2 regions of the Erwinia tasmaniensis Et1/99 genome follow, and region 1 is predicted to be linked to the other one. Evidence: predicted binding sites of a transcription regulator. Region 1 holds the regulator's gene; the other holds the start of a gene.

What was found. Region 1 encodes sigma-54, which starts transcription at its own class of promoters, with help from an activator protein. Its sites were predicted from a motif close to GTTGGCACANNTTTCGCTNT; they were not measured.
Region 2: the regulator sigma-54 is predicted to act here: its motif matches at 2,418-2,437, upstream of glnK (P-II family nitrogen regulator).

Annotation. Positions count from the first base shown of each region.
Region 1 is NC_010694.1:373,255-377,827, forward strand. Features, by position in the region: gene npr (PTS phosphocarrier protein NPr) at 1-191, opposite strand, end outside; gene rapZ (RNase adapter RapZ) at 188-1,042, opposite strand; gene ptsN (PTS IIA-like nitrogen regulatory protein PtsN) at 1,238-1,720, opposite strand; gene hpf (ribosome hibernation promoting factor) at 1,897-2,184, opposite strand; gene rpoN (RNA polymerase factor sigma-54) at 2,207-3,640, opposite strand; gene lptB (LPS export ABC transporter ATP-binding protein) at 3,689-4,414, opposite strand; gene lptA (lipopolysaccharide ABC transporter substrate-binding protein LptA) at 4,420-4,573, opposite strand, start outside.
Region 2 is NC_010694.1:2,795,540-2,800,112, forward strand. Features, by position in the region: gene tesB (acyl-CoA thioesterase II) at 1-640, shown strand, start outside; gene amtB (ammonium transporter AmtB) at 715-2,016, opposite strand; gene glnK (P-II family nitrogen regulator) at 2,030-2,368, opposite strand; gene ETA_RS13650 (SmdB family multidrug efflux ABC transporter permease/ATP-binding protein) at 2,626-4,380, opposite strand; gene ETA_RS13655 (SmdA family multidrug ABC transporter permease/ATP-binding protein) at 4,373-4,573, opposite strand, start outside.

The DNA of each region.
Region 1 (4,573 bases):
TCAATATGGCCACCTTTAGCCGAGTCAAGCATCAGCAGGGCGATCACGCTGCTCGCTTCAGCTTCAGTACCGCTCTCGTTGCGCAGCAGCACTTCAGCATCAAAGCTTTGTACCAACTCGAACAGCTTCATCGCTGGGCGGGCGTGCATGCCTAACTTATTTTTTATCTCAACCGTTTGTTTTATGCTCATGATCTGCGTTTTTCCAGCGTACGATGACGAGACTGCACGTTTTTACCGCGCGAACGGAAATAGTCTGCCAGCTGCTCTGCAATGTACACCGAGCGGTGTTTGCCACCGGTACAGCCTATGGCCACGGTAAGATAGCTGCGATTATTGGTTTCCAGCATCGGCAGCCACAGCTCCAGATAACTGCGCGTCTGATAAATGAAATTATGGACTTCAGTGTGACGATCGAGGAAGGCGGCAACGGGGCGATCGAGACCGGTCATCGGACGCAGCTTCGGGTCCCAGTGCGGGTTGGGTAAGAAACGGACGTCAAAGACGTAATCGGCATCGATGGGGATGCCATGCTTGAAGCCAAAAGACTCGAATACCATCGTCAGTTCGCGTTCACGCTTGCCCAGCAGGCGGGTACGCAGCATTTCTGCCAGCTCATGGACCGACATTTCAGAGGTATCAATAATCAGGTCGGCGCGGGAGCGTAGCGGCTCCAGCAGAACGTTTTCTTCATCGATAGCACTTTCCAGCGACAAATTTTTGCTGGAAAGAGGATGGAGACGGCGGGTATCGCTGTAACGTCGGATTAGGGTATTGCGATCGGCATCAAGAAACAGCAGCTGCGGCGAGAAGCTATCGGGCAGGCTGGTCAGGGCATTTTCGAATACTTCCGGAGACTCCGGCATGTTGCGCACGTCAATGCTTACCGCAGCCGACATGTTGCGTTCCGCCAGCGAATGCGCCAGATCGGGCAGCAAGACTACCGGGAGGTTATCCACGCAGTAGAAGCCCATATCCTCAAGGGCTCGCAGCGCCACTGATTTTCCTGAGCCTGAACGACCGCTAACGATCATCAGCACCATTTCTTTTCCCCCGGTTTAGCCGTTTGCACCTTTGTGCCTGAAGTTGCAACAACATTTACTGTTCAATCCCAATACCGCCGGACCTTTGTCTCTACAAGATATACGGGTAACAACAGCGTTGATATTGTTCGCCCTATGCCGTTCTGCCGTCGGCTTAATCGTTACAGCCATGATTTTGGCAGCATCATCTTGCAGTTACGTGTCAAGGTGATCTTCCGTGATGATTTGATATAGCTCTTCATCACTCCGGGCGGCGCGTAGACGGCGCAGCACGGTTTTATCTGCCAGACGTTTGGCTACCAGAGAAAGCGTGTGCAGGTGCGTCTTGCACTGATCTGCCGGCACCAGCAGAGCGAACAGTAGATCCACCGGCTGATTATCAATGGCATCAAAAGCAATAGGACTTTCAAGGCGAATAAAGACGCCTACGGCGCGCAGAGTATCTTCTTCCAGCTTGCCGTGCGGGATGGCAATGCCATTACCGATACCGGTACTGCCCATTCTTTCGCGCGTCAGAATAGCATCAAAAATTATCTGTTGTGGCAGGTTGAGCTGTTTAGCCGCCAGTTCGCTGATAATTTCCAGTGCGCGTTTTTTGCTCTGGCAATGTACATCATTACGCGTGCAGCAGACGCTTAACACTGAGCCCAGTTCCAGTTTTAGATCATTGTTCATCATAGTTTCACTTACTTATTCACTTCCACGGGCGAATGGCGTTTTAGTCGCTTTAAATCAATAGGTTAATATTCATTAAAGAGTGACGGTCCGTCTTGTGAACAGCGAACGGACCGTCAAATTATTTCTACCTGAACCCCTATCCTGGCGCTAAAAGATCACTCGGTGCTTAGTGAAATTTAGTGTTGTTTTAGCTTGTCTTTATGTTTATTTAGCTGACGCGTCAGTTTATCAATGAGGCCGTCAATTGCCGCGTACATATCTTTTTCTTCCGAGGTGGCATGCAGCTCTCCGCCGTTTACATGCAGCGTGGCGTCTGCAATTTGCGTCACTTTTTCCACTTTTAAAACAATATAGACTTGGTTAATCCGGTCAAAATAGTGTTCCAGCTTGGCAAATTTAGCGGTAACAAACTCGCGCAGTGGTTCAGTGATTTCAACGTGTTGTCCAGTGATATTGAGCTGCATAGTGTCTTCCTTCTCTGTTCGTTCAGACCAGCTGTTTACGTTGGTTTGATGGCGGGATGGATAAAGACTCTCGGTATTTTGCCACAGTACGCCTGGCGACCATAATTCCCTGTTCGGAAAGCATGGAGGTGAGCTTGCTGTCGCTTAACGGTTTGGCGGGGTTTTCCGCCGAGACTAATTTTTTCACCAGCGCACGAATGGCCGTAGACGAAGCTTCGCCTCCGCCTTCCGTGTTGACGTGGCTGGAGAAAAAATACTTGAGTTCAAAAATACCGCGCGGGCTGTGCAGGTACTTTTGCGTGGTGACACGCGAAATCGTTGACTCGTGCATCTCGACCGCGCTGGCGATATCTGCCAGCACCATCGGGCGCATAAACTCTTCACCCTGCTCAAAAAAAGCCTGCTGCCGATCAACGATGCAGCGGGTCACTTTCAGCAGGGTATCGTTCCGGCTTTCCAGGCTTTTGATCAGCCACTTCGCCTCCTGCAGGTTACTGCGGATAAACTGCGAGTCGCTATCATTGCGCGAACTTGAGCCAAGAGAAGCGTAATGCTGATTGATTTTCAGGCGTGGCACGCTGTCAGCATTGAGCTCAACCGCCCAGCGATTGCTGATTTTACGCACCAATACGTCAGGGATGACATACTCAGGTTCCTGTGTATTAATCGACTGACCGGGCCTGGGGTCGAGCGTCTGGATCAGCTGCATCGCGCTTTTCAGCACGTCTTCTTTCAGGCGCGTGACGCGCATCAGGCTGCGAAAATCGTGGTTTGCCAGCAGATCGAGATGCTCGCTGACAATCAGGCGCGCCTCTTTGAGGAAAGGATAGTCATGGGCGAATTGCGATAGCTGCACCAGCAGGCAATCGCGCAGATCGCGGGCGCAGACGCCGATGGGATCAAAACGCTGCACGCGCTTGAGCACCGCTTCGATTTCATCGGGTGCCAGCTCGTCGTTACCCATGCTGTCGAGGATTTCCTCCAGTGAAATCGTCAGATAGCCGGTATCATCAACGGCATCGACAATCGACGTTGCAATCGCCCGGTCGGTATCGCTAAAGGGCGTCAGCTCGACCTGCCACATCAGATAATCCTGTAGCGTCTGCGTGGTTTCCCCCTGGTAGACGGGCAGTTCATCGTCATGATAGTCAGTGCCCGTTCCAGAAGGCGTACCCGCCGTGTAGATCTCATCCCAGGTGGCATCCAGCGGCAGCTCTTCCGGCATATCCTTCTGTTCCAGCGCTTCCCTGGTATCCAGCGCCTCGGTTTCCTGATATTCGCGGCTGTCGACCTCTTCATGAAGATCGGTCTGTTCAAGCAACGGGTTACTTTCCAGCGCCAGCTGAATTTCTTGTTGTAGTTCAAGCGTCGAGAGCTGCAACAGGCGAATGGCCTGCTGCAACTGTGGCGTCATGGCAAGCTGTTGGCTTAGCCGGAGTTGTAAACCTTGCTTCATATTCAGGATGCTTATTCCCCAGAAATCGTACCTAAGGTGAACACCTTATCAGAGTCTGAACTCTTCACCTAAATAGACACGCTTCACCTGCTCATCGGCCAGGACCGCTTCCGGTGTACCGTGGGCGATTAAGTGCCCCTGGCTGACGATATAGGCACGTTCACAGACCGCCAGCGTCTCACGGACGTTATGGTCAGTGATCAGTACGCCCAGGCCGCTGTCACGCAGATGTTCAATAATTTTTTTTATATCAATAACGGAGATTGGGTCGACTCCGGCGAAAGGCTCATCTAACAGGATAAACTTCGGATTGGCGGCCAGCGCGCGGGCAATTTCCACACGGCGGCGCTCTCCCCCAGACAGCGCCTGGCCCAGGCTGTTGCGCAGGTGCTCAATATTGAACTCTGCCAGCAGTTCGTTCGCGCGATCTTCGTGTTGTTCTTTGGTGAGATCTTCACGGATTTGCAGGACCGCCATCAAATTGTCGTAAACGCTAAGACGACGAAAAATAGAGGCTTCCTGCGGTAGATAGCCGATCCCCCGGCGCGCGCGCGCGTGCAGCGGCAGAATGCTGATATCCTCGTCATCAATCACGATGCGCCCCGCGTCGCGCGGCACGATGCCTACAACCATATAAAATGTTGTTGTTTTGCCCGCCCCGTTAGGGCCAAGCAGGCCAACGATTTCGCCAGACTTAACCTGCAGGCTGACATCTTCAACCACACGGCGGCCCTTGTAGGCCTTCGCCAGGTTTTCTGCAATTAAGGTTGCCATATTTGTTAATTACTCTTCTTCTGACCGTTGGACGGTGAGTTTTTGTCCTGCAGCTGTGATGGCACCAGCACCGTGGTAACGCGTTTGCCGGTGTTACCGAAGGCCTGCATTTTCTGCTCTTTAACCAGGTAAGTAATGCGATCGCCCTTCACATTGCTG
Region 2 (4,573 bases), 1.5 Mb from region 1:
TATTTATGATGTCGAAAACCTGCGTGACGGGCAGAGCTTCAGCGCCCGCCGGGTCAAGGCGGTGCAGAACGGTCAACCTATTTTTTATATGACCGCCTCATTTCAGGGGCATGAAAAGGGTTTTGAGCACCAAAAAAACATGCCGCAGGTGCCAAGACCCGACGCGCTGCCATCCGAAACGGACATTGCGCGCCAGCTGGCTCATCTTCTTCCCGAAAAGGTGCGTAACAAGTTCTTGGCCGAAAGACCTTTTGAAATCCGCCCGATTGAGTTCCATAACCCGCTGCAAGGGCACGTCAGTGAACCGGTTCGCTATAGCTGGCTGCGTGCCAACGGCCCCCTGCCCCACGACAGGCGGACTCATCAATATCTGCTGGGCTACGCCTCTGATTACAACCTGCTACCGGTTGCGTTGCAGCCACACGGTAAGGGTTTTCTTGAACAGGGGATGCAGGTCGCCACTATCGACCATTCCATGTGGTTTCACCGCCCGTTCGATTTAAACGAATGGCTGCTCTACAGCGCTGAAAGCACCTCCGCATCCGGTGCCAGGGGCTTTGTGCGCGGTGAGTTCTACAATCAGCAGGGGATTTTAGTGGCTTCTACCGTACAAGAAGGCGTCATTCGTCAAAACTCATGAAGCTGCGGCAGCATAAAAAAGCGGGCCTTGAATGGCCCGCTTGATTTTGTACTTGCGCCCTTTTTTGCCCAACCTTAATGGTTGTAGGCGTTCTCACCGTGGCTGTTCACATCCAGACCTTCACGCTCCTGCTCTTCAGGAACGCGCAGACCCACAACCATATCCGCCACTTTAAACCCGATAAAGGCAACAACGGCAGTCCAGACAATAGTCAGGCCCACGCTGAACAGCTGTACCCAGACCTGATGGCCCATGGTGATGCCTGGGGCATAACCTACACCGCCCAATGAAGATGATGCAAATACCCCGGTCAGGATACATCCAACAATCCCACACACGCCGTGCACGCCGAACACATCGCAAGGATCATCAACACGCAGCCATTTTTTCAGCGTGGTCACACCCCACAGACCAGCCAGTCCACCCACCACGCCAATGATCAGAGCACCGCCAACGCCAACGTAGCCACATGCGGGAGTAATTGCTACCAGCCCAGCTATCACACCGGAGCTGACGCCGAGAAGTGAGGGCTTACCGCGTAGCGCCCACTCGCCAAAGGTCCAGCTTAGCATCGCACCGGCGGTTGCAATGACCGTATTCAGGAACGCCAGGCCCGCAATTTCGTTAGCCGAGCTGGCAGAACCGGCGTTGAAACCAAACCAGCCAAAGTACAGGATCGCCGTTCCGGTAAAGACCATCGGCAGATTATGGGGTTTGAAGGCTTCTTTGCCAAAACCGGCGCGTTTCCCGACAAGATAGGCCCCGACCAGGCCAGCAACGGCGGCGTTGATATGAACCACAGTCCCCCCGGCGAAGTCCAGCGCGCCATCCTGAGCGAGGAAACCACCGGCCCACACCATATGGGCAATCGGAAGATAGGCGAAGGTCAGCCAGATCACGACGAAGATCAGTACCGCCGAGAAACGGATACGTTCGGCTATAGCGCCGACGATCAGCCCAACGGTGATACAGGCGAATGAAGCCTGGAAAGCCACATGAATATACTGATAGAAAGATCCCATCAACGTCGTGGGTGCAATATTTTTCAGCATGGCCCAGTTAAAGCTGCCAAAGAAAGCGTTGCCTTCGCTGAAGGCCAGAGAATAACCGTAGACCATCCACAGCACGCAAACCAAAGCGAAAGTGACGGCCACCTGAGTGAGCATTGACAGCACATTTTTGGCACGAATTAAACCGCCATAAAAGAGTGCTATGCCGGGAAGGGTCATAAAGAGCACGAGGGCGGTACAGATCATCATAAAAGCGTTATCGGCTTTGTCAGCAACTGCTGGTGCAGCCGCCATTGCCAGCGTCGGTAAAAAAGCCGCACCGGTGAGGAAAAAAGTAGCAATTTTTTTCATTTTATCCCATCCCATTTTTAGTCCCGGATTACAGTGCAGCTTCGTCGGTTTCGCCGGTACGAATACGAATGACGCGCTGCAGCTCTGCAACGAAAATCTTCCCGTCACCAATTTTTCCGGTATAAGCCGCTTTGCTAATCACATCCACGACTTCATCAAGCTGATCGTCTGCGATGGCAATATCGATTTTGACTTTTGGCAGGAAATTTACGCTGTATTCCGCACCGCGATATAACTCCGCATGCCCTTTCTGACGGCCGAAGCCTTTGACTTCAGCGACGGTGAGTCCCTGAATACCGATAGACGACAGTGCTTCACGCACGTCTTCCAGTTTGAACGGTTTGATTACCACAGTAACCAGCTTCATACGATCCCCCAGGGTTTAAATATGGCTGTTTCAACAACACGAAAGGTATAAAGCAAAGGCTGTGCCATTGTTGAAAAGCTGAATATTTCATACCCCTGGTCCGTTCCGTGCGGATTACAGCCTGAAACGCCGTCGGAAGGCAGGCGCGCGGTCTTGCAGCAGGAGTGAAGACGCACCAGAACGGTGCGTCATGCGTTAAGTCGGTGCATTCGTGCCACGGCAGGCCGTTAGCTCGCCTGCATCTGGTGCAGGGAGCCTTATGTGGCTGCCAGCTCTGCACCTGCCAGCTGTAACTGATACATCTGCCAGTAACGTCCGCGCGCAGCCAGTAGCTGTTGATGACTGCCACGCTCCACCACCCGCCCACGATGCAAGACCAAAATAGTGTCTGCATCAATAACCGTAGACAGGCGATGGGCAATTACCACCAGCGTAGAGCGCTGGCGTACCGCAACCAGGGCCTGCTGGATCGCCTGTTCCGTTCCTGAGTCGATATTCGCGGTAGCTTCATCAAGTATCAGTACCTGGGGGGTTAGCACCAGCACTCGCGCCAGCGCCAGTAGCTGTTTCTGCCCAACGGAAAGCGAGTTGCCCTGTTCACCTAAGCGGGTATGGATACCTTCAGGCATTGAGCGGGCCAGATCTGCCAGGCGCACGGCTTCCAGCGCGGCCCAAACCCTGTCCTCACCCACCTCTCTTCCTAAGGTCACATTGGCGAAAAAGGAATCGGCCAGCACGACAGGATCCTGCTGAACCATCGCCACGCTATCGCGTAATGCGGCATGACTCAGCGAGGAAAGCGGCCGGTCATCGAGCAGGATCTCACCTTCGCTTAAGGGATAATAGCCCATCAGCAAATTGGCGAGCGTACTCTTACCGCTGCCGGTATGCCCTACCAGCGCAACAAAATGGCGCGATGGGACTGACAGGTTGATATCAGTTAGTACCGGCCGGCCGGGGCGATACGCAAACGTCAGATCCTGTATGTCTATCCTGCCACTGCCGAGCGGCTGGATATCTTCACCATAAGGCTGGCGGGGTGCATCCATCAGTTGGAAAATGCGCTCACCGGCCACTACGGCCTGTTGCAGCATTGACTGCTGCGTGGTCAGTTCGATCAGCGGCTCATTGAGCCGACCAAGATAGTTAATAAAAGCATACAGCACGCCAACTTCAACCGTTCCCACTGATGAAAAACCATAAAGCATCATCAGCCCGCAGAGTATCAGTGCGGAAAACAGGCTAAGCAGCGGGCGCAGCAGGAAGCCATCAAGGCGTAACGTCTGCATGCGCGCCAGATAGTGTGAACGGCTGACCTCCCCCATACGCTCACCAAAACGGGCCTGCTGGCGAAATTGCTGTATCACGCTCATACCGTTGATGACTTCGTTGAAACCATTATTAATCTCTGCCAGATAACCGCGCACCCGCCGCACAATGGGGGTACTGAAACGCTGATATATCAACATCACGATTAACACCGCCGGGAAGATCGCGATTGCCACCCATGCCATGCGCCAGTCGAGACTGAACATTGCCACGAGCATCGCCCCGACCAGCGCAGCACTGCGCAATACGGTCGCGACTACGGTCACATAGAGATCGCGCACGACTTCGGTATCATTGGTTACCCGTGAGATAATCTGCCCCACCGGCTGGGTGTCAAAGGCGCTCAACGGCTGACGCAAAGCCGCATCCATCACATCGGTGCGCAAACGCTGCACTACGCCTACCGCGGCCTGATTAAAGCGCAACGCCTGCAAGTAATGCAGCAAAGCGGCCAACAGCTGTAACAGCAGGTAGCTGGTTATCAGTCCTGCAGCCAGCGCGACGGGCATATGATGTTGTGCCACCATTTGGTCGATAAAATAGCTGATCAACACCGGGCCGAGCACTTCTGCCGCTGCGGCGAGCCACAGCATCAGTACGGCAAGGCCGAGAGATTTTCGCCACGGCTTACCGTAGGAAAGCAGCCGTCCGATCGTCGGCCATAGTCGGGTAGTCTTAGCCATGTGGCACTTCCTGTACGGTATCATCATCTAACGCCGCTTCAAGCTGCTGATAGCGGTACATTTCTCGATACCAGCCGTCATGAGCGAGAAGCTGTTCATGGTTACCACGCTGGGCAATGGCACCATGTTGTAATACCAGAATTTCGTTGGCTTCAGACAATGCGGAAAGACGATGAGCGCTAATGATTATCGT